Regions from separate parts of the Ruegeria sp. H3 genome, predicted to be linked through region 4. Evidence: riboswitches for the same ligand, from Rfam matches in the RefSeq annotation. Region 4 holds a riboswitch; each other region holds the start of a gene.
The links. A riboswitch is a leader RNA that binds a small molecule or an ion and turns the genes downstream of it on or off. The one in region 4 is predicted to bind cobalamin.
Positions count from the first base shown of each region.

Region 1: another riboswitch for cobalamin. It lies ahead of ACR0JE_RS17985 (hypothetical protein); the one in region 4 lies ahead of ACR0JE_RS13590 (energy-coupling factor ABC transporter permease).
Region 2: another riboswitch for cobalamin. It lies ahead of ACR0JE_RS05285 (DUF1636 family protein); the one in region 4 lies ahead of ACR0JE_RS13590 (energy-coupling factor ABC transporter permease).
Region 3: another riboswitch for cobalamin. It lies ahead of ACR0JE_RS13375 (DUF1636 family protein); the one in region 4 lies ahead of ACR0JE_RS13590 (energy-coupling factor ABC transporter permease).

Region 1 is NZ_JBQFOD010000020.1:8,638-14,289, reverse strand. It holds gene ACR0JE_RS18005 (maleate cis-trans isomerase family protein) at 1-754, shown strand, start outside; gene ACR0JE_RS18000 (hypothetical protein) at 774-1,085, opposite strand; gene ACR0JE_RS17995 (tyrosinase family protein) at 1,104-2,522, opposite strand; gene speB (agmatinase) at 2,634-3,596, opposite strand; cobalamin riboswitch at 3,767-3,972, shown strand; gene ACR0JE_RS17985 (hypothetical protein) at 4,099-4,410, shown strand; gene ACR0JE_RS17980 (HD domain-containing protein) at 4,601-5,221, shown strand; gene ACR0JE_RS17975 (PP2C family protein-serine/threonine phosphatase) at 5,414-5,652, opposite strand, start outside.
Region 2 is NZ_JBQFOD010000003.1:175,784-181,435, reverse strand. It holds gene cobN (cobaltochelatase subunit CobN) at 1-2,170, opposite strand, end outside; gene cobW (cobalamin biosynthesis protein CobW) at 2,176-3,231, opposite strand; gene ACR0JE_RS05285 (DUF1636 family protein) at 3,228-3,608, opposite strand; cobalamin riboswitch at 3,692-3,897, opposite strand; tRNA gene ACR0JE_RS05280 (tRNA-Tyr) at 4,134-4,217, opposite strand; gene rlmB (23S rRNA (guanosine(2251)-2'-O)-methyltransferase RlmB) at 4,334-5,107, shown strand; gene ACR0JE_RS05270 (hypothetical protein) at 5,088-5,402, shown strand; gene ACR0JE_RS05265 (YHS domain-containing (seleno)protein) at 5,508-5,652, shown strand, end outside.
Region 3 is NZ_JBQFOD010000010.1:138,053-143,704, reverse strand. It holds gene ACR0JE_RS13385 (carbohydrate kinase family protein) at 1-751, shown strand, start outside; gene ACR0JE_RS13380 (D-lyxose/D-mannose family sugar isomerase) at 771-1,436, shown strand; cobalamin riboswitch at 1,495-1,711, shown strand; gene ACR0JE_RS13375 (DUF1636 family protein) at 1,810-2,166, shown strand; gene ACR0JE_RS13370 (ABC transporter ATP-binding protein) at 2,163-2,939, shown strand; gene ACR0JE_RS13365 (ABC transporter substrate-binding protein) at 2,952-3,905, shown strand; gene ACR0JE_RS13360 (FecCD family ABC transporter permease) at 3,907-4,917, shown strand; gene ACR0JE_RS13355 (LacI family DNA-binding transcriptional regulator) at 4,919-5,652, opposite strand, start outside.
Region 4 is NZ_JBQFOD010000011.1:10,675-16,326, reverse strand. It holds gene ACR0JE_RS13610 (P-II family nitrogen regulator) at 1-28, shown strand, start outside; gene ACR0JE_RS13605 (ammonium transporter) at 62-1,372, shown strand; gene ACR0JE_RS13600 (amino acid aminotransferase) at 1,441-2,625, opposite strand; gene sseA (3-mercaptopyruvate sulfurtransferase) at 2,625-3,479, opposite strand; cobalamin riboswitch at 3,623-3,836, shown strand; gene ACR0JE_RS13590 (energy-coupling factor ABC transporter permease) at 3,892-4,569, shown strand; gene ACR0JE_RS13585 (CBU_0592 family membrane protein) at 4,585-4,854, opposite strand; gene ACR0JE_RS13580 (helix-turn-helix domain-containing protein) at 4,854-5,414, opposite strand; gene ilvD (dihydroxy-acid dehydratase) at 5,521-5,652, shown strand, end outside.

The DNA of each region.
Region 1 (5,652 bases), on a different contig from region 4:
GCCACTCATGGGGGGCGGTATCGCTTATCGTGGCAGCTTGGGTTTCATTTTGATGTCGACCGATCTTGCCAGCGAGGCGGATTTGAATGCGATGGCCCCCGAAGGCGTCGGCATTCATATCACCCGCCTGAAGACTGACGACTATACAACAAATGAAACTCTGGCCCGCCACATCGATCACATGGCCGACGCCGCTTCGCGCCTACAGCCCGATGTGAAACCATCCGTTATCAGCTACAGCTGCACGTCGGGGTCGATTGTTTGCCGCGAAGAGAACGTCTTTCGAGAAATCCGCAAAGGCGCGCCATATGCGCAACCGATGTGTATTGTCACTGGCGTCATGGACGCCCTGCGTGAGGTTGGTGCCAAACAGATCGTCGTTGGCACACCTTATCTGGATGACGTCAACACCGCCGAGGCCGAATATCTATTGGCCGCAGGGTTCGATGTTCTGGACATTCAAGGCCTGTGTCTTGCAACCGGTATTGAGTTCGGCAAGGTCGAGCCATCCTATTGGAAAGAATTCGCCCTAGAGATCGACCGGCCCGAAGCCGATGCAATCTTCTTGTCCTGTGGGGGTATCAGATCATTGGAAGTGGTGGATGAGATTGAACAGGCAGCAGGCAAACCAGTCATCACATCGAACCAGGCGCAATTCTGGTCCTGTCTACGCCGCGCCGGGATTATGGATAAGCTTGAGGGATTCGGACAAATCTTCGAACACCCTGGTAGGCATCTAAGCAAAACTGGCTAAGTTCTTCAAATTCCAAACACTACTCGATCTCAGATACATCGAGATTCAGCTCTTTGAAGCCGCTTCCTTCTTCAATACGAACTTGAACGCGATCCCCAACTGAAAGCTTCAGATCATCGGTATCCGGAGGCAGCCGAAACAACAGCATTGCGCGTTCCTGCGCCGTCGATCCGACCCCTCTGCCATACAAAGTTGCGCTGCCGATCTGCCGCTCATTCTCGTTTGCATCAATATGCCAGGCCTGAAGAAAACCACCCGCTTCTGGGACACGGCGCAGCCAGATCCTTAGAACCCTGTCTTTGACAGCTTTATCCGTAAGTCTAACGTCCAAGGATCCAGCCCCACCCGTTTAGTTTTTGGCATAGGTACGCAAGGAACACTGATCGTAAACCAGCGCCTCGGGCGCGACGGCCTCACCTTTGTCATCCAACGTAACAAGGTAAATCTTAAGGTCTTTTACAGTCTTTTTTCGGCCAATGAAGCGCCGCAAGCCGCGCGTGATGTCCAGCCGATACCGCGTATGTTCATATCTGAGCGGATGCTTGTATCTTTGGTCATAATCGTCGCGGACGGCCAAGGCCGGGTTACAATGACCCGGCGCACCCGGGCAGGTGCCGTGACCAAAAAAGACAAGGCGCCCTGCATAGCTTTTGTCTTTGTACCCTGTCGAAGCATCGCAACTGGCGTTGTCGACATAGGCGCGCAGCTCAAAGCTTTCGGTCGGCGGGCGCATGCGATGGAATTCAAGTTCCGCCCTGACAAACCCGGCTTTCACCGTGCCCAGCCGAACCTCGGTCACATTGCTGGCCGCCGCTGACAAAGTGGCCACTGGCGCGCTGTCTGCGGTGCCCAAAGCACCAATCGCGGCTTCAACGGAATCCTCGGAATAGATGTATCGAAGTGAGGTTTCCGCATCGATCAGATCGCGGCCCACCCGACCATCATATACAACTGTGTCCAGAACATGCTGTGGAACATTGGCCGCGGGCCACAGCGCCTGCCAATCCGCCCAAACCTTGTCGCACATCGCATGGTGCAGCCAGAAAACGGGATCGTAAGACGCGGACACTGTGCTGCCCATATCTCCAATCGAGCGGGGCAATGGCGACGATGCATCCGTGCCACCCGTTAAAACGTGGATACCGCCATGAGCCGCAAAGTTGAAGTCGGCCTGGAAGGCTTCAAAGTTTGGATTGGTCAGGTAACGCTCAACCTCATCCTCCAGCAACGGGATATTGCTGCGCAGGCGCGTCGTGTATCTGCGTGTAAAGACCTCGTCGCCGGTCAAACCCAGGGCAATGCTGCGATAGAGGCTGTGCGCGCGGGCAAGCGGATTGGGAACATCATCCCCGGCACCGTTTGTGTAGGTCGCATCATCCACCACTTTCGGCAGCCCGTTCGAGGCATGCGTCGCCGTGGCAAACTGCGTCCAATCCCAATAGGGAAGCGTAAGTTCAAGTTCGTCATCCCCGCGCTTCCATTGCAGCGCGCTGTTGAGCGCTTTTTCGAACGAATAGACATAGGACCGGTGCCAGGTCAGAAACGTGCGGTCATCGTCATGGCAAAGGTCTTGATCATAACCGTGCCCACGCGCCAGAGCGAAATACCCGCGCCGATCACCCATCGCGATGCCCGAGATTTCGTACATCGCAGCATAGGCGTCACGCAGGTCCTGGATATCTTCTTCACGCAATCTGATCAGGTCGAAACGGATCAGCGGCAACCCGGCCTGTTTTCTTAGAAAGTTCAGTTTGGCAATCGTTGTCATCTAAAAATCCCCCTTAAGGAGTGCTTCAATGCGCCCAGTATAGCATAAAACCAACGCCGATGGCGGTGGCACGCTCAAACGCTCGGCACTACTAGATGACGATTGGCAGATCTAACGCTGCTCTTTCTCATGCAGCACGCGCCCAATGATATTCATTAGCAACTGGGCCGCAAGGATTTGGGTGGAGCTGGTGGCGTCATAATCCGGTGCGACTTCAACAAGATCGAGTCCGACAATGTCGCCCCGCTTGGCCAGACCTGCCATGAGCTCTAGCACTTCGTAGTAAATGAACCCGCCATGGCTTGGTGTACCTGTACCTGGGGCGATGGATGGGTCGAAGGCATCAATGTCTATAGTCACATAATACCGCGCGCCTTCTGGAATGCGGGCCAGCATCCCATCGACCCCCATTTTGCGGAATTGCCGGACAGATTGGATGTCTGATCCCATGGCGCGGGCATCCGCATAGCCATCCTTAGCGGTGGACGACACATTGCGAATGCCGATCTGACTGAGGCCGGTGACATAGGGTTTTTCGGCGGCACGGCGCATTGGGTTTCCGTGGCCATAGCGCACCCCATGCCGTTCATCGACAAAATCCAGGTGCGCGTCGATTTGCACCACATGAATTGGTTCTTGATCATCAAAGGCATTGATGCAGGGGATATTGATCGAATGATCGCCGCCCAAGACGACCGGTAGCGCCCCCGCCTCCAGTATTTTGCGCACCCCAAACTCGATATTTGCATGGCTTTTCATTGTGTCGGTATGCACGATGTCTGCATCGCCGATATCAACAATGGTTACTTTGGCCGGATCCAGATAGGTGACATCATCTTCGTGGTCATAAGCGCCAGCATGGCCGAATGAGAACAGCGTCGACGCCTCACGGATCGCGCGTGGCCCCATCCGCGCCCCGGACCGCCATTGACAGCCAAAATCAAACGGGGCGCCAAGAACCGCAACGTCGGCGTCAATCGCGTCCCAATCCTCGACATAGGGATACTTGCCAAAGGTACAGATACCAACGAAAGGCAGGTTCAATCGGCCGGACTCGTAGCCATGGTTCGACATATGAGGGTTCTTTCTGTTCAGATCTTCAACATTTGCGAACATTAAGGCACCCGAATGCCACGCCCTGTAAAGCCTTTTGCATGGATTGAACTCACTGCCATTTCAGCTTTGGCGGACATTTTCGGCGTTGTCAGATTGCGCCAAACCCAGTGGACATAGTGAATCGCGTATGAGACAGTGAAAGCGATGGTGTCCGGCTCGGTTCGAGTCGGCTGAAAAGGGAACACGGTGCGGGTTCATACCCAATTCCGTGACTGCCCCCGCAACTGTAAGCGGCGAGCGACCCCGTTGGAAACCACTGAGCCCTAGGGTTCGGGAAGGAACGGGAAAGCGTTGACCCGCAAGTCAGGAGACCTGCCATCTACGGTGTGTGATGCCATGCGCCGCAGTCAACTTGAACCCGGGCGGGGTGCCTTGGGAACGGCAGAGACGACCGAAGGACCAAGCGTCCCCGGCACATCACCGTGACCAGCCACACTCCTCCCCTTGCGCGGAGGGCGCGATGTTATTGGAACGGACGATTATTCAACTCGATACAGGCCCCATGCCTGCGGATGAAGCACGTCAGATGGGACAGCTTGGCTATATGCAATGGATCGCGGGTGTTCCTGGCAATGCCTGCTATGAAGTAGCTGCGAGGCATGCTTACGAAACAGCTGCACCATTTAAAGATCACTCACCTGCCGTTGCAGCGTTCTGCGACTTGCTTTTGACTTCGCTGGAACAGCCGTTCAGACCTTTGCCACTTGCCACGCCAAAACGTGAAAGGCGCGGGGGTGCACAAGCCCGCCGATCTTTTCGCATGCCGCTGTGACATAGAACAGGCTGCGGGATCATCGCACATCTTTAGGCTCTTAAACGCAATCGAATACCCACCTCCGGCGACTACAAATTTTACCGGCACAACAGGTTTCATTTGCCGAGTCCGGTGTTTGCGTGGATAGTCCAGAATTGCATGCTTGCTTGCGCCCGCTGACCCACACGTAAACGCCAAAGGACATGCTATGGATCAGGTGAAATTCACGCAGATGAAGGACGGGGACAAAGAGGACTACACCTTCCTCGATACTCTGGAGCGTGAGTACTGCAAAGGAACGTCAGATCGTTTGCTCGAGGCGATGGAGAGGCTCGACAAAAGCCTGTCCGGCTATCAAGTCACACGTCTTGGCCATTCGGTGCAGTCAGCAACCCGCGCCTGGTTTGACGGGGCAGACATAGATTGGATCGTTGGCGCCTTGCTGCATGATATCGGTGACATCTATGCGCCGCATAATCACGATGAATATGCGGCCTCAATCCTCAAACCCTTCCTACGCGAACAGGTCACGTGGTGCGTGCATACCCATGGGGATTTTCAGCTTGTTTACTTCGGAGAGCACGTAGGCGCGAACCCCGAAAAACGCCAAGCTCATCGTGACAGCATCTATTTCGATGACTGTGCCGAGTTCTGTGAACGCTGGGATCAATCGAGTTTTGATCCCGCTTATCCCAGCAAACCACTGTCTTTCTTTGCAGATATGGTGCGTGAGGTGTTTGATCGCACACCCTATGATCCGGCTGTTGTTCAACCTGGCGTCCGGGTTCCGCTCACCGATGACGCCGTTGCTGAAATGCGATGGGCGTAGGATGTATTCGATCTAGTCAAATCACGGCCTGCTTTGTTCAAACATGCGGAGTTGGTAGAGGTGATTTGATACTCGTTGAGCACAAAAGCGGGCCAATCAGCACTACAAGAATCGCAGAATTCAGTTGTGACAAGCCAGTTTGTAATAAATACAGACGCCCCGCGACATCAGTTCGACGCCAGCTATCAACGCCTAAGAACAAACCTTTGCAACAGAGAAAGCTATGTTGTCCTGATCTGGATCATCAAGGCCAATCAAGGCTCTGATCAACTTATCCGCAATAGCGTCGCAACTCACTTCATGATTGCGCGTAACAACCTCTTGAATGTCCTTGTCTTCTAGAAACTGAAGCCCATCCGAAGCTGCAATGAGAACATCATCTGGCAGAAGCTTAAACGGGTCTGAAGGGCAATCGATCTTCGCGATGTCGC
Region 2 (5,652 bases), on a different contig from region 4:
CCGAGCGGCCGCGGTAGGGGGAACCGGACGGCCCAGCCTCGATCCGCTTGCCGGCCAACGCGTCGATCAGAGCGTTGCGTTCTGCATGGGCCGAGGGTGCGGGGTCGAATGTGCCGGAAACCTCAGGCGCGCGGCCATAGATATGCAGCCCGTCGCCGAACTGGCTTTCTTTGATATCGCAGACAAAGCGGTCGATGCGGGTGATCGCCTCGGCGGTGCAGGTGGCCTGATCAAGGCCCAGATCGCTTTCCAACCCGATGGCCTGCGCCTCATCCCGGATGTCTTCCTGCAGGCGGTCGCGGCGTTTGGGATCCAGCCCGTCCGCGTTCGAGAACTCATCCAGCAGAGATTCCAGCCGCACCATGCGATCTGGCGTGCCGCTTTCCTTCATCGGGGGCGGGATATGGCCCAGCGTGACAGCCCCAATCCGGCGCTTGGCCTGCGCGGCCTCGCCCGGGTCGTTGACAATGAAGGGATAGATCACCGGCAGGTCACGGATCAGCGCCTCGGGCCAGCAATTCGCCGACAGCGCAACGGATTTGCCCGGAAGCCATTCCAGCGTGCCATGCGCGCCGATATGGATCAAAGCGTCTGCGCCCAATCCTTTGCGTAGCCACAGATAGAAGGCGACGTAGCTGTGACGCGGGGTGCGAGACAGATCGTGATAGTCGTCATCGCGCAGCTCGGGCGTGCCGCGTTCGGGTTGCAGTGTAACCATCACGTTGCCTCGGCGCAGGGCGGTGAAGTGGAACGCGCCCTCGGTAAAGATCGGGTCGTCCTCGGGCTTACCCCAAACGGTTTGCAGATCGGTGCGCAGTTGCTCGGACAGGTCTGCTAGGGCTGCCTGGTAGTCTTCCAAAGACCATGAAATGCGCGCATCCAGCAGGGTTTCAGCAATTGGTTCGGCCGGTGCGGTGCGGTAGCCCTCGGCCTGAAGATCGGCCAGCATCGCCTCGGCCGAGGCCAGCGCGTCGAGGCCCACCGCGTGCGCCATTTGCCAGTCCTTGCCGGGGTAGGTTGATAGCACCAGTGCGGGTACTTGATCTGCCTTGGGCTTGTTATGAAGGGTCAACCAGCCTGTGACACGGTTGATGATCGCTTCGATCCGCTCTTGCTCAGCCCGGTGGGCAAAGCGGGAATATTCCAGATGCGGATCACGCTTGCCCGGTTCCTTGAATGAGGCAATGCCCGCTGAAATGCGCCCGTCCACTTCGGGCAGCACCACATGCATGGCGAGATCGGCAGGGGAGAGACCTCGTTCGGCCTCGGCCCAAGCCTTGCGTCGGGATGTGGCGAGGGCCATCTGAAATACCGGCACGCCCGCCGCGTCCAAAGGAGACGTTCCCGATGCGCCTTTGCCCGAGAAAGAGGTGGCGTTGATGATCGCCGAAGGTTTCAGCGTGACGATGTTGTCACGCAGCCATTCAGCGGCAGCAGGTGCTTTGAGCGAAGGGGCAAAGAGGCCCACTGCGTCGAACCCGCGATCCCGCAAGCTGCGGATCACGGCGGCGACAGGGGCTGTATCCGCCGATGTCAGATAGGCGCGATAGAACGTGACGATGATACGTTTTGCGTTGCCCGAAAAGGCCGCCTCAACCGGGATCACGCCGCGAACAGGACACCACGCGCCGGATTCGGGCAGGGTTTTAGCCCCCATAACAGGGCCGGCATAAAGCCCCGCCGCCAATGCCATCTGCGCCAAGGCAGCCTGTGCCGCGACCTCTCCGCCGGTGTCGCAGAGATGCGCCAGACGGCGCAGGGTCGAGACGGGTAGGGTGGAATATTCATCCAGCCGCGTATCCTCACGTCCGTCGGCGGGTAAGACGGCCAAAGCGATCCCCTTGGCCTGAGCCAGTGACAGAACTTGCTGTAACCCGTAGGCCCAGTAAGGCACGCCGCCAATCAGACGGATCAGAATGCCCTTGGCACCCTCAAGCGTCTGTTCCACGTAGGTGTCGACGGACAGAGGATGCTTCAACGCCGTCAGGTTCGCCAACCGCAGGGTCGGCATTCGCCCTTCCGGTCCGCCACCGCGATGCCAGCCTGCCGCGAAAGCGCCCAGGTCGCTGTCCGAGAAGGACAGCACCACCAGATCCGCCGGGCTCTGGCCCAGATCGGTTGGGGTTTCCGTTTCTTCTAACCCGTGGCTTTCGCGGAAGACGACGTGCATGGGCCTTACTCGGCGGCCTCGGTGACACCCGCGAGGATATCGCGGATTTCTGCTTCTTTGATGTCGTCATGCTCGGCGATCACCACCATGCGCGAGCGGCGTTCTTCGCCGGGCCCCCACGGGCGGTCATATTGATGACGCACGCGGGCACCCACGGCTTGCACCAGCAGGCGCATCGGCTTGCCTTCGACGGCGGCATAGCCTTTGACGCGCAAAATGTTCAGCTCAGTGGCCAGAAGTTCGATCTTGGCGACCAGATCGGCTGGATCGGACTGTTCCGGCAGATCAACGATGATGCTTTCGAAATCGTCATGCTCGTGATCGTGGTGACCGTCGTGATGCGACGGGCGGGCGTCCATGTCATCCTCGGCTGCGGCCTCAAGACCCAGAACGACCCGTACGTCCACGGCGCCTTCGGCAACTTCGACAACGGGCAGCGGGCGAGGGGCCTCAGTGGCGATGATCTCTTTCGCTTTGGCTACGCCTTCAGGACCGGCCAGATCGGGCTTGGTCAGCAGAATGATGTCGGCGCAGGAAATCTGATCCTCGAACACCTCGGCCAAGGGTGTTTCGTGGTCAATCGAGTCATCGGCCAGACGTTGCGCATCCACCGCTGCCACATTTGGCGCAAAGCGACCGGCGGCGACAGCTTCGGCATCGGCCAGAGCGATCACACCATCGACGGTGATTTTCGAGCGAATATCCGGCCAGTCGAAGGCTTTCAGCAGCGGCTTGGGCAAGGCGAGCCCAGAGGTTTCGATCAGAATATGCTCAGGGCGCGGCTCCAGTGCCATCAAGGCTTCGATGGTCGGGATGAAGTCGTCGGCCACGGTGCAGCAGATACAGCCGTTCGCCAATTCCATGATGTTTTCTGCCGGACAATCGGGGATCGCACAGGATTTCAGGATGTCGCCATCGACGCCAACATCGCCAAATTCGTTGACCACCACCGCCAGACGCTTGCCCTGCGGGTTCTGCATCAGGTGCTTGACCAGTGTGGTTTTGCCCGAACCCAAGAAGCCAGTGATCACGGTGACGGGGAGTTTTTCCAAGTTGCTCATTTCAGGGCTCCAATCGGGGGAATACGGGCCGCACAGTTTTTGCGGAAATGTTCAGGACGTTCGCGCCATTTGACCAAACCATCGTCAGTGGCCAAATACTTGGTCACACCTTCGATGATCGTTTCGACATGGTCGGTTTCGTTGAGGTTTTCGTAGACAAAAGTCCAACGCGTGGGTCCGCCCCGCAACACGATGGAACATCCTTGATCGCAATTTGACAGGCACTCCACGGGTTTCAGATGGATCCCATCTGGCACGCCCGCCTGTTCCAGCGCCTTATGCAGCAAAGCGCCGGGGCGCTGGGTGTCATCTTCGATTGCCAGGCCACGGCGGCATGTCGTGCAGACCAGCAGTTCAACTGGTGCGGCTTTACTCATCTCTCTCATCCCCCTTAATCAAATCTGGGGGACGGGGTTTCATGTGGGCCGATCCAAGCCCCACACCGGAACACCCCGTCCGGTTTCATCTTCGGGCGCTGGCAGGTCTCCCGGCTTGCGGATGTCAGGGTGTATACCCTGTCGGATGTCCTGCCTTCCCAGCCTTTGGCCAGTGGCTTTGGGCACCCTCTCCGGTCACGGTCGCGGGGGCGGCTGCGTTTGGCGGTAAACCCGTTGACGCATTCCCTTTTCATCCTCTTACGAGGACACCAACGGATCGGACATGCGGCACTGATACGGTGCTTGTCAAGCGTGTCGCCGACAACCGCAACGTCGGGTGCAGAAAAACGACCTGTGGCAGTCGCTGGGCGGCATGGCTGGCTTAGCCTGCGGCTTTCGAAAGGTTTAACAGCGACCACGTCACTGAACCAAATGTTTGACGAATGACTAGACTGCTCTTCATAACTGAAGGCACAGGCCAATGGTGGGGGCGTTTTGCTCTGGAATCTGGAAGCTTTGTGAGAGTGGTGGGCGACCCTGGAATCGAACCAGGCGTGCGTCTCCGCGAGGGAGTTACAGTCCCCTGCCACACCTTGCGGCCTGTCGCCCACTGTCAGGCGTTGCACCTGACGTGGAGGCGTGATTACTAGCGGACCAAAGGAGCGTCAACAGGAAAATACGGCATTGACGCAGGAAAGCGAATTCATGGCCCGGAGGCCCTCAGAATGAAAAAACCCAAGTGGGTTGTTGAAAAGGAACAGGCGCGAAAAGCAGCTGCGGCAGAGACGGTTTGGCTGTTTGGTTTGCACGCCGTGCGCGACGCCTTGATGAACCCCAAACGCCAGAAACTGCGCCTGATTGTGACGCGAAATGCGCGGGACAAGCTGCTCGAAGCCATTGAATTCGCGGGGATCGAGGCCGAGATGGTTGATCCGCGCAAGTTTAGTGCCCCGATCGATGCGGGTTCGGTGCATCAGGGGGCAGCGCTTGAGGTTAAGCCGCTGGAGTGGGGCGGTTTGGCCGAGAACTGCATCGGACGGGAACATCCCCGCGTGATCCTACTGGACCGTGTAACGGACCCACATAATGTGGGTGCGATTCTTCGGTCAGCCGAAGTACTGGGTGCAAGTGCTGTGATCGGAACCCGGCATCATTCGGCCCCTGAAACCGGGGCACTGGCCAAGACCGCCAGCGGCGCATTGGAACGTCAGCCTTATCTAAGGGTGCGCAATCTGGCCGATGCCATAACCGAGCTTCAGTCGATGGGATTTCTGGTGCTCGGTCTGGATGGCGAGGCGAATGAAACTATTGAAACAGCCCTGGGGAACCAAAGGGATCGACCTGTGGCGCTGGTATTGGGTGCTGAAGGGCCGGGATTGCGGCAAAAGACCAAAGAGACTGTGGATCAATTGGTGAAAATTGACGCATCCGGGGGATTTGGGTCACTGAATGTCTCAAATGCTGCCGCAATCGCCCTATATGCCTCTCGGCACCATTAGACAGGAGATCGCTATTTCCGGACCGTCCAAAATCGCAACCTGCTGCTATTGCGGTACTCGGGCTGCCCTGGTTCTGACCGGGAAGAAACGGCACGAGCTGAGTTGCTCAAGCTGTGGTGCGCCTCTGCACGACCTTAAGATGTTGCCAAAGCACAAGGTTCAGAAATCAAAGCCTGCTCGTACGGCGATCAGCCACGTAGCACCCCCGAAATCGCGAAAAAAGAAGAAGAAAAAGAGCACGTTCTATCGTGTTCTGGATGAAGCCTGGGATGTTATAGAAGACATCTTTGATTAAGGGCTGCCATGCATTCGCAAGGATGTTCACATCCACGTCAACGGGGGTTTCACAGCGGTTCAAAAATTGCATCTTAGGTGCTCGATTCTTTGCTACAGGACCCAGATGCAAAACCGCCGTTTCATATTCGGTATACTGACAGCCATCGCTTTTGCACCTTTCGCTTGGGCGCAGGACAAACCTGTCTATTTTGCGACCGATGGCGCTGCGATGGCGGGGTATGATCCAGTGTCCTATTTCGACAGTACAG
Region 3 (5,652 bases), on a different contig from region 4:
ACAATTGGCGGATACGCTGAAAGCGAGCCATGTGGATACCTCCCATGTGATCACCAGCGACCGCCCAACCACTTTGGCGTTTGTGAAACTGGTCGATGGTCATGCATCGTACAACTTCGTTGACGAGAACACTGCCGGGCGCATGCTTCGGCCCGAGGATATGCCCGACCAACTGCCCGCCATCTCGACCCTGTATCTAGGCGGTATCAGTCTTGCCTGCGAACCCTGCGCCGATGCTTATGCTGCCTTGCTAAGCCATCACGGGACGGATCGAGCGGTGATGTTGGACCCCAACATCCGACCGGGGTTTATCCAGGATCAGACCAGATACCGCACCCGTTTGAATGCCATGATTGCGCAGACCGATATCCTCAAAGTCTCGGATGAAGATCTGGACTGGATCATTCCGGGGCCCGAAACCCATGCCGAGAAAGTGCCTTTGTTGCTGCAAGCCGGTCCCGCGGTTGTGATTGTTACACGTGGGAGCCAGGGGGCTTCGGGTTATCTACGCGATGGCTCGGAAACCACGATACCGGTTAAAGCGGTTCAGGTTGTCGATACGGTGGGGGCGGGCGATACGTTCAACGCTGGCGTGCTGGCGGAACTTCACCGTTCCGGACATCTGACCAAAGCCGGGCTGCGCGATCTGACAAAAGAAAGCCTGCGTGCAGCTTTAGCGTTGGGTGCAGATGTTGCAGCAGTCACCGTATCGCGTGCCGGGGCCAACCCGCCCTGGGCGCACGAGCTCTAGTCCCAAAAAGGGAAGTCACATGAAACGTTCCGACATCAACCACATCAAGACCGATGCACAGGCCTTTATCCAGTCTTTCGGTTTCATCCTGCCCCCCTTTGCCGACTGGTCTCCGGATCAGATGCGCAGCGCCAAGGCCGACACGATCCGCGCCCGGGGACTGGGATGGGACATCACCGACTACGGGCAAGGCAAATTTGATGAGCTTGGCCTGTTCCTGTTCACCCTGCGCAATGGGGATGAGAACGATCTGAGCCAGGGTCGTGGGATGCTTTATGCAGAAAAACTGCTGATCTCGCGCGACAAGCAGCTGTCGCCGATGCATCGTCATATCGTCAAAGCCGAGGATATCATCAACCGGGGCGGCGGCGATCTGGTGATGGAGATCTATGCCTCGAACCCCGATGGCAGCGTAGACCGCGACACACCGGTTGTGGTGCCCAGCGACGGATGCGATATCACCATCACTCCGGGCGAATTGCTGCGCCTGAAACCCGGCGAAAGTGTAACCCTTATGCCCGGAATCTGGCACGCCTTCTGGGCCGAGCGTGGGGATTGCCTGATCGGCGAGGTCTCAACCGTAAACGACGACCGCACCGATAACGTGTTCGAACAACCCATTCCCCGCTTTGCCACGATCGACGAAGATACCGAGGCCGAGTTCCTGCTGGTTGCGGATTACTGATCTACCCCGAGATTGACCCGAGCCTCTCAGCGATTGCTTGACAAGCGTGTCTTGTCCAGAATAGCTGACCTGTGATGGTTCCCGCAGCTTTGGGTGCGGGATGAAAATGGGAATACGGTGCGGCCCCCGGAATATCGGAACAGGCCAAGTCCGTAACTGCCCCCGCAACTGTAAGCGGTGAGTGACGCCAAATCACCACTGGCCCGAGAAGGCCGGGAAGGTTGGCCAAGCGATGACCCGCAAGTCAGGAGACCTGCCATCACCTGTGAAACCAACCCGGGACGGGGCGTCCCGCAAGGAGGATTGATGGCATATTCGCGTCCTATCGGGACTGGCACTTTCGACACGGGCATTCTGCGCGTTGAGGATGGCCATGCATCGCGCGGCTGATCATTTTGTGCTGATCTGCTCGACCTGTCAGGGTGAGATCGAGGCCAGCACAGCTCAGAGCATCCTGGACGCAGCCCTGCCCGATGGGTTTGCAACGCGTCTGATCCCGTGCATGGCGGGATGTGAACGCCCGATGACCGTAGGGCTTCAAGCCGAAGGCAAAGCGCAGTACCTGTTTGGCGATATCCAAAGCACCACTGATCTGGATGCAATCGCCGCATTCGCCCATCAGTTCCACAACAGCGAAAGCGGCTGGACCAGCGCTACAGACCGGCCCCCTGCCCTGCTCTTCAAAACACTGGCCCGCCTGCCCCGGCTGCCCCAAAGGGACAAGGCATGAGCTTTCTGGTCGCCGACAATTTGGAATACTACGCCCTGAATGGCGATGTGCTGTTGCAAGATGTCTCCTTCTCTTTGGACGAGGGGGCGATCCTTGCCATCGCGGGCCCCAACGGCGCCGGGAAAACAACGCTGCTGAACCTGCTCTGCGGGGTCGAGCGTCTGGCGCTGGGAGACGTTCGGATCAACGGTCAAAGCCTACGCAGCCTGTCTGCGCAGGAACGCGCCCGGACCATTGCGGTTGTTGGTCAGCAGGAACTGCCCGATGGCCGCCTAAAGCTGCGCGACTACGTTGCGCTGGGCCAGATTCCCATTCAAAGCGACCGCTCGGCAGAAGACCACAAGATGGATCTTGCACGCGTTCTGCGCACAACCGAGCTGACCCATCTGGCGGACAAGCCGATGCAGCGGCTCTCGGGCGGCGAACGCCAACGCGCCCATATCGCGCGTGCATTGGCGCAGAACCCCTCGCTGTTGTTTCTGGACGAGCCCACCAATCATCTGGACCCCGATGCCAAGGGGCACATGCTGTCGCTGGTGGCCGAACTGGGCGTAACAGTGGTGATGATCGTACACGACCTTGTCATGATCCCGGAATTCGCCAGCCATGTCGCGCTGATGAAATCCACACGCATGACGGGCTTTGGGCCAGTCGACCAAATACTGACGCCGGATCAAGTGCGCGACACGTTTGGTGTTGACTACCTGTGCTTCCAGCACGAAGGGCGCGTGATCCCGGCGCTGGATATCCGAAAACGAACGCTTTCATCTTAACAGGAGAGAACGATGAAACAGAAGCTTTGGTCAGCTTTGATGATCACCGGTTTGGCCAGCGGCGCAGCAGCGCATGAGGTGACCGTGGACAATTGCGGAGAACCGCTGGTGTTCGACGCGAAGCCGGAACGGCTGGTGGTGCATGACATGAACATGACCGACATGGCCTTTGCGCTGGGCCTGCAAGAACACATCGTTGGCCTGACCGGTATCACCGGTTGGTACAAGACAAGCCCTGATTTCGATAAGCTGCGCGGTGAAATCCCGGAACTGGCGCCGAAATACCCAACCGTCGAAAACCTGGTTGCGGCAGAACCTGACCTGTTCTTCGCAGGCTGGTATTACGGCATGAAGCCCGGTGGTGACGTGACCCCGGACACTCTGGCCCCGTTCGGCATCAAGACAATGATCCTGACCGAAAGCTGCGTGCATATGGACAAGGACCGCCCTGAGGCCAGCATGGACCTGTTGTTCAACGATGTGCTGCGCCTGGGTCAGGTCATGCATGTCGAAGAAAAGGCCGAGGAACTGGTTGCAGGCTGGAAAGAACAGCTTTCTGCCATTGAAGCCAAAACCACCGATCTGGCCAAACCCCGTGTCTTCCTGCTGGACGGCCCGGCAGATGCACCCTTTACCGCTGGCAAATTCGCCATCCCCGATGCGATGATCGCAGCGGCTGGCGGCGAAAACGTCACCCATGACATGGATACCAGCTGGGGCCGCACCTCGTGGGAAGCGGTTGCTGCATCGAACCCGGAATTTCTGGTGCTGCTTGACTATCAGACCGGCAACGGGGCAGAGGACACGTTCAAGTTCCTGCAAGAGCACCCGGTGATGTCCCAAACAGACGCTGTGAAAAATGAACGCTGGATCGGTCTGCGCTACGAAGAGCTGACACCGGGACCGGCAAACATTGACGCGATCCAGAAGATGGCGGATGCGATGCACCCGACGGCGACCAACTGATATGGTCCATACGGGCCGGATAGTTGTGCTGGGGGCGGTCGTTCTGACCGCCCTTTTGCTGCTGTCGACAGTCTACGGTACAACCCCGATCCCGGTGGCAGATGTCATTGCCGCCATCGGCCTGGGCACAGGTCTGTCAGAAGGCGAGATGTCGCCGCTGCATCGGATCGTGTTTGATCTGCGCCTGCCGCGTGCGCTGTTCGCCGCTGTCATCGGTGCGGGGCTTGGTGTTGTGGGGGTGGTTCTGCAGACCACCACGCGCAACGACTTGGCAGACCCATTTCTATTCGGTCTCTCGTCGGGCGCGGCTGCGGGCGCTGTTCTGGTCATCACGGTCACCGGCGATGTGCTGGGCATCTGGACCCTGCCGCTGGCTGCGTTTTGCGGTGGCTTGATCGCATCGGGCATTGTGTTGGCCTTGGTACAGGGGTTGCGCACAAGCGCACCGGAAAAACTGATCCTGGCAGGGCTTGCCGTGTCTTTCCTGTTCTCCGCCATCACTAACTATCTGATCTTTTCCGGAGACAACCGCGCCGCCCATTCCGTGATCTTCTGGATGCTGGGCGGACTGGGCCTTGCGCGGTGGGAGACATTTCCACTGGTCCTGATCGGACTAGCCCTGATCCTGGGCTATGCACTCTATCGAAGCCGCTGGCTTGACGCCCTTCTGACCGGAGATTTCACCGCTGCCACCTTGGGTATCCCGGTTCAGGGTCTGCGCTTTCGCATGTTCTTTGTTGCAGCTTTGGCCACGGCAAGCTTCGTGTCGGTCGCGGGTGTCATCGGCTTTGTCGGTCTGATGGTCCCTCATATCGCGCGGGGGATCGCAGGAACGCTACACCGCAACCTGCTGATCACCTCGGCCATCGTTGGAGCCATCCTTCTGACCGCCTCTGATATCGTGTCCCGACTGCTGCTGGCCCCGCAGGAGTTACCAGTCGGCATCGTGACCACATCAATCGGGTCGCTTTTCGTATTCTTGTACCTGTTCAAATCGGCGCGAAACGTTTGACCTAATGCGTTCCACGCGGGACGAAAAACGGATCAATCATAATGGTTTCGCTTTGCTTGCCCGGCTCTGCCAGCCTGCGTTCAAGCAACGCAATGACCTGATCAACCGCATCATCAATCGGGTTGTTGACGGTACTGAGATCGAAATTTGGCCATCTGGCCATTTCGATATCGTCAAACCCGATCAGTGAAAGATCACTCGGAACGTCCAAACCCAACTCTCGCGCGGCGGTCAGCGCGCCGATCGCACTGGCGTCGTTGGCACAAACCAACGCGTCCAGCTTATGCTCGGCCAACAGTTTCAACGCAATCTCGTGCCCTGTCTCAACAGTGAAATCCCCTGTGGCTTCGGCAATCAGCTTTAACCCCGCTTTGTCCAAAACACCGATCACACCCAATCTACGCTCGGCCGATGACGAGAAACTGGGGGCGCCACCCAGATACCCAAACCGTGTGCGCCCCTTGTCGACCAGCACCTGGGCCGCAAGCCCCGTACCGTCGGCATTGCGGCAACAGACATTGTCGACACCCGGTGCCTGGACGATTCGGCCTGTGGAAATCATCGGCACACCGAACTTGGTGCACCGCGTGACCAACGCGCGCGGCATGCTGCCACCACGCAGGATCAAAGCGTCCAATGGATAGCGCAAAACCTGCTCGATCGCGTCTTCTGCACGCTGATCCCCGCCATCGATGAGAATCGGCCATTTGTTCAAAGCGTTCAGTTCCCCGACCA
Region 4 (5,652 bases):
CGGGGAAACAAACGAAGAGGCGCTCTGAGCGCCGACACTCACATAAATTCGAGGACTGACAATGAACCTGATGAAATCTCTCATCCCTGCCGCCGCGCTTGTCGTGCTGCCGCAGATGGGTCTGGCACAAGAGGCTGCCACCGGCGAAGCCGCGCTGCACACCCAGTATATCTTTACCACCCTGCTGTTCCTGATGGCGGGCTTCCTGGTCTTCTTCATGGCGGCAGGCTTTGCCATGCTGGAAGGCGGTTTGGTGCGTTCCAAGAACGTCGCCATGCAGATGACCAAAAACGTGGCACTGTTTTCCATTGCCGCGATCATGTACTGGTTGATTGGCTTCAACACAATGTATCCCGGCGACTTCAATGGTTTCTTTGCCATTGGCGGCCCAACCGTGCTTGATCCAGTTGGTGTTGACCCGGCCGAGGCTGCTTTGGACTATGCCTCAATCGGTTCGGACTTCTTCTTCCAGCTGGTCTTTGTGGCTGCAACCGCCTCGATCGTGTCCGGCGCCGTGGCCGAACGGATCAAGCTGTGGCCGTTCCTGATCTTCGTGGTCGTGCTGACCGGTATCATGTACCCGATCTCTGGCTCCTGGCAGTGGGGCGGCGGCTGGCTGTCCGAAGCTGGCTTCTCGGATTTCGCTGGTTCTACAGTTGTGCACTCTGTCGGTGGCTGGGCAGCTCTGGCTGGCTGTCTGATCCTTGGCCCGCGTATCGGCAAGTATAAAGACGGCAAGGTTCACCCGATGCCCGGTTCGAACCTGGCGCTGGCCACCTTGGGTACTTTTATCCTGTGGCTGGGTTGGTTCGGCTTCAACGGCGGCTCACAGCTGGCTATGGGCACCGTGGGTGACGTAACCGACGTGTCGCGCATCTTTGCCAACACCAACATGGCTGCCGCATCTGGTGCTGTTGCTGCCCTGATCCTGACCCAGGTTCTGTACAAGAAGCCTGACCTGACCATGGTGCTGAACGGCGCGCTGGCCGGTCTGGTCTCGATCACCGCTGAGCCTCTGGCTCCGACCTTGTTCGGCTCGCTATGGATCGGTGCAGTTGGCGGCATCATCGTGGTCTTCGCGGTTCCGATGCTGGACAAGTTCAAGATCGACGACGTTGTTGGTGCCATCCCTGTTCACCTGTTCGCAGGCATCTGGGGCACCATCGCCGTGATCTTCTACGGCGAGGCCAGCCTGATTACCCAGCTGACCGGTATCGTCGCATACGGTGTGTTCACCTTCGTCGGCGCTCTGATCGTATGGTCGATCCTGAAAGCGGTAATGGGCATCCGTGTCAGCGAAGAGGACGAGATCAACGGCCTCGACATGGCAGAACTGGGTATGGAAGCCTATCCGGAGTTCTCGAAGGGCTAAGAGCTTACCAAGTTGAACAAAAAAACCCGGGCGTTCGCGCCCGGGTTTTCTTTTTCCTGAGACAGGGTTCAGACGCCGACGTCGACAATCGCCTGCGCCAGAATCGGTACGGTCGTCGCGTTCAGCCCGGCAATATTCAACCTGCTGTCGCCGACCATGTAGATCCCGTGATCGTTACGCAGTTGCTCGACCAGTTCAGGGGCCGCGCCGAGGCGCGAGAACATGCCGCGGTGCTGGGCGACAAAGCCGAACCGGTCTGATCCGGTCAGACGCTGCAACTCGTCCGCCAGTTGCTGACGCAGGCCCAGCATGGACAGGCGCACCTCCTCCAGCTCAGCGGCCCAATCTGCGCGCAAGGCGTCGTCGTTCAGGATGGTGGTCACGACCCGTGCGCCATGGTCCGGCGGAAACGAGTAGTTCTGGCGGTTCAGGAAGGCCAGCGTGCTCTGGTTCAGCGCGGTCTGCGCCACATCGTCACTGATCGCCATCAGCAACCCGGTGCGTTCACGGTAAACGCCGAAATTCTTCGAACAGGACGCCGCGATCAGGCAGCGCTTGACCGACGATGCCACCAGACGGGTTGCCTGCGCGTCTTCCTCAAGACCGTCGCCGAAACCCTGATAGGCGATGTCGATCATGGCAACCAGCCCAAGCTCGTTGATCAGGTTCACCACCTCTTGCCACTGCACGGGGTTCAAGTTTGCGCCGGTTGGGTTGTGGCAGCAACCATGCAGCAGAACCACGTCGCCCGCCTTGGCAGTTTTCAGGTCCTCGATCATACCGTCGAAATCGACGCCGCGGGTTTCGCCGTCGAAATAGCGATACGGAACCGCCTCGATACCCAAGTAGCTCAGGATCGACAGGTGGTTTGGCCATGTCGGGTTCGATACAAACACGCGCGCCGCAGGATTGGCCATGCGGATCATCTCGAACGCCTGACGACAGGCACCCGTCCCGCCCGGTGTCGCAACGGCGGCAATATTGGCACGCGGTACTGCGTCGCCGAGGATCAGGCCGATCATCGCATCGGCATAGGCCGGATCACCTGCCAGTCCCGTATAGGCTTTGCTCTCCTGCTCCTCCAGAATGCGCTTTTCGGCGGCTTTGACCGCTCGCATAACCGGGGTAACACCTTCGGCATTCTTGTAGACACCAACACCCAGGTCGATCTTCTGATCGCGCGGGTCTTCGCGGTACATCTGCATCAGCGCCAAGATTTTGTCGGCGGGCTGCGGTTTGAGGTTCTCGAACATCAGGTCTCTCCGGTTGCGACGGGCAGGGTTGGGAAAGCACCCCATTCAGCCCAGGAGCCGTCATAAAGCGCGTGGTCTTTTTTGCCCATGCGTTCAAGCGCAAGGCTTAGGATTGCAGCGGTCACGCCCGAACCGCACGAGGTGATCGCCGGTTTGGTCAGATCCACGCCTGCGGCCTCAAACACGGCGCGGCACGCATCGGGCGACTTCATTGTACCATCACTATTCAACAGGCTGCCAAAGGGCACGTTGCGCGACCCTGGTATGTGGCCAGATCGCAGCCCTTCGCGCGGTTCAACCTCGGTTCCGGCGAAACGGGCGGCAGCACGGGCATCGATAATCTCATGATCAGCCAGTTTGGCGGCCGCAGACACTTGTGTCACGTCGCGTACCAGATGGTTCTGCACCCGAACGGTCATATGCCGATCCCGGATCACCGGGGGCAGATCTTCAACCTCTCGCCCTTCGGCCTGCCATTTCGGCAAACCCCCGTCCAGAACGGCGATGTTCTCTTGGCCCATCAGGCGGAACAGCCACCAGACCCGCGCGGCCGACATCAGCCCGGCCCCGTCATAGACGACCACCTGATGACCATCGCCGACGCCCATCGCCCGCAGGCGTGACATGAACTTCTCGACCGGCGGCGCCATATGTGGCAAGTCCGAACGTTGGTCCGAAATGTCATCAATATCGAAGAAGCGCGCGCCGGGGATGTGGCCCGCATCATATTCCGCCTTGGCATCGCGGTTCTGCGCAGGCAGGTACCACGATCCATCCAGGATCCGCAGATCCGGGTCCTTCAGATGGGCGGCAAGCCAGTCGGTGGAAACGAGGGTTTTGGGATCGTCTTGCATCAAAGCCTCCCCTAAGCGAGTCTGAGTTTCCCTATATCCGAGCGGACAAACGTGCAAGCCATGCCAAGGCCTGCACCCCCCGGCGCGCTGACAATTTTTTCCAAACATACACGTTTGCCTGCTTGACAGGCGGCACCCCGTGCCAGACACCTGCCGGACATGGTTTCCAAAGGGGAATTCCCCCTGAGGAACGAAAAGGGAATCCGGTGCGACAGTAGCTGTCAATTCCGGAACTGCCCCCGCAACTGTAAGCGGAGTTTCGCCCCATCATGGCCACTGACCGAAGCAATCGGTTGGGAAGGCCGGGATCGAAGCCAATCCGCAAGTCAGGAGACCTGCCATGTGCAAACCGGGCGAAAGCCCAATTTTTAAACCTTTCTGCCGTCGGGTGTGACGGGAAGGAGACCAAACTATGCATATCGAACCGGGCGTCGTAAATGGCGCCAAACTTGTCTTGAGCTACGCCACCGCAACTGGCGCAGGGCTCTATGCCGCTAAACTGGCATGGGACAGCCTGAAAAGCAGCGGCCTTGCCAGCCTTGCCATTCGCTCAGCCCTGACCATTGGGCTGGTTTTCACCTTCTTTGAGGTGTTGCCGCACTTCCCGGTCGGGGTGTCAGAGGTTCATTTTATTCTAGGATCGACCCTGTTTTTGTTATTCGGTGCGGCCCCTGCCGCCATCGGCCTGATCGCGGGCTTGTTTATTCAGGGGTTTTTCCTGGCGCCTTTCGACCTGCCTCAGTTCGGGATGAACATGACAACGCTGCTGGTACCATTGTTTGCCTTGCAGGCCTTGGCCAACCGCATCATTGCGCCAAATACGGCCTATATTGATCTGAAGTATTCTCAGGCACTTGCGCTGTCGACGGCCTATCAGGGCGGTGTCGTCGTCTGGGTGGCGTTCTGGGCCTTTTATGGCCAAGGATTTGGTGCAGAAAACCTCGCCGCCGTTGTCAGCTTTGGCGCTGCGTACCTCCTGGTTATCCTGATAGAACCACTGGCTGATTTGGCCGTGTTGGCCGCAACAAAATCCATGCGGGATCTGGGCCGGATTGGGCTGTTCACACCGCGCCTTCACAACACTGCATAACTCTATTGCGCCGCGTTACCCTTCGCGGCGCAACCTGAAATGCTGAATAATCCCGATCACGCTAATGATGATCCAGAAGCCTTCAATCAACATTGACGCCAGATTGAAGTTCTGAAGCAGCGAATAGACAATCAAAACAGACCCCAGCAGGTTCACCACGGGAAACGCCAGATCTTCGGAATTCATATACCGCATCTGCGTCGCGAAATAGGCGGCAACCACGATCAGAGCCCCGAAGGAACCGATGGCGTCCACGATGGTCAGACTGTTGAAAAACTCACTCATCAATGAACCTTGCCGTTTTCCTGAACATCCGGCTGTTGCGCATAGTGATGCATGTTCAAAAACGCCGCCCCTTCAGCACCTGCGCGATATCCGTGCGGGACATCCGCTGCAAATCGAAGTCCCTGCCCCGTTTGCAAAGACACCCAAGCCTCACCTTTCAGAATGTCCAGCGTGCCGCTGAGCACAAAGACCTCCTCGGTCACACCAGCGGCATGGGCAGGGGACTCATGGCTTTGGTTCGGGTCGAGGTTGACGTGAAATGTCTCTGCCCCCAAGGCCGGATCAAAGGGGAAAACGATCTTGACCTCGATACTGCCGGGAAAGGTAACGGTTTGAAAAACCGACGGATCACCATTCACGGTGTCGATCAACGCGCTGAGCGGCAGCTGAAATCCTTTGGCAATCTTCCAGAGCGTGGCGATCGTCGGGCTTGATTCGCCGCGTTCGATCTGACCTAGCATCGCTTTGCTGACACCGGTGATTTCGGCAACTTTCGACAGGCTCAGCCCCGAAGCGGCCCGCACATCCCTTAGTTTCAGTGTTATGTCGTCCGGAGCCATGCCGTTGTCTTTCGAATCCTCTTGTGCGTTATAGCGCACATATGGTACGTGCGCTATAACGCACATTCCCCGCATATCGCAACCGGGGCAAAAGGGAAACAGCATCATGCCAATGTACCGATCCAGAACCTCTACCCATGGCCGCAACATGGCCGGTGCCCGCGGCCTGTGGCGTGCCACCGGTATGCAGGACGATGATTTCGGCAAGCCGATTATCGCCATTGTCAACTCCTTCACA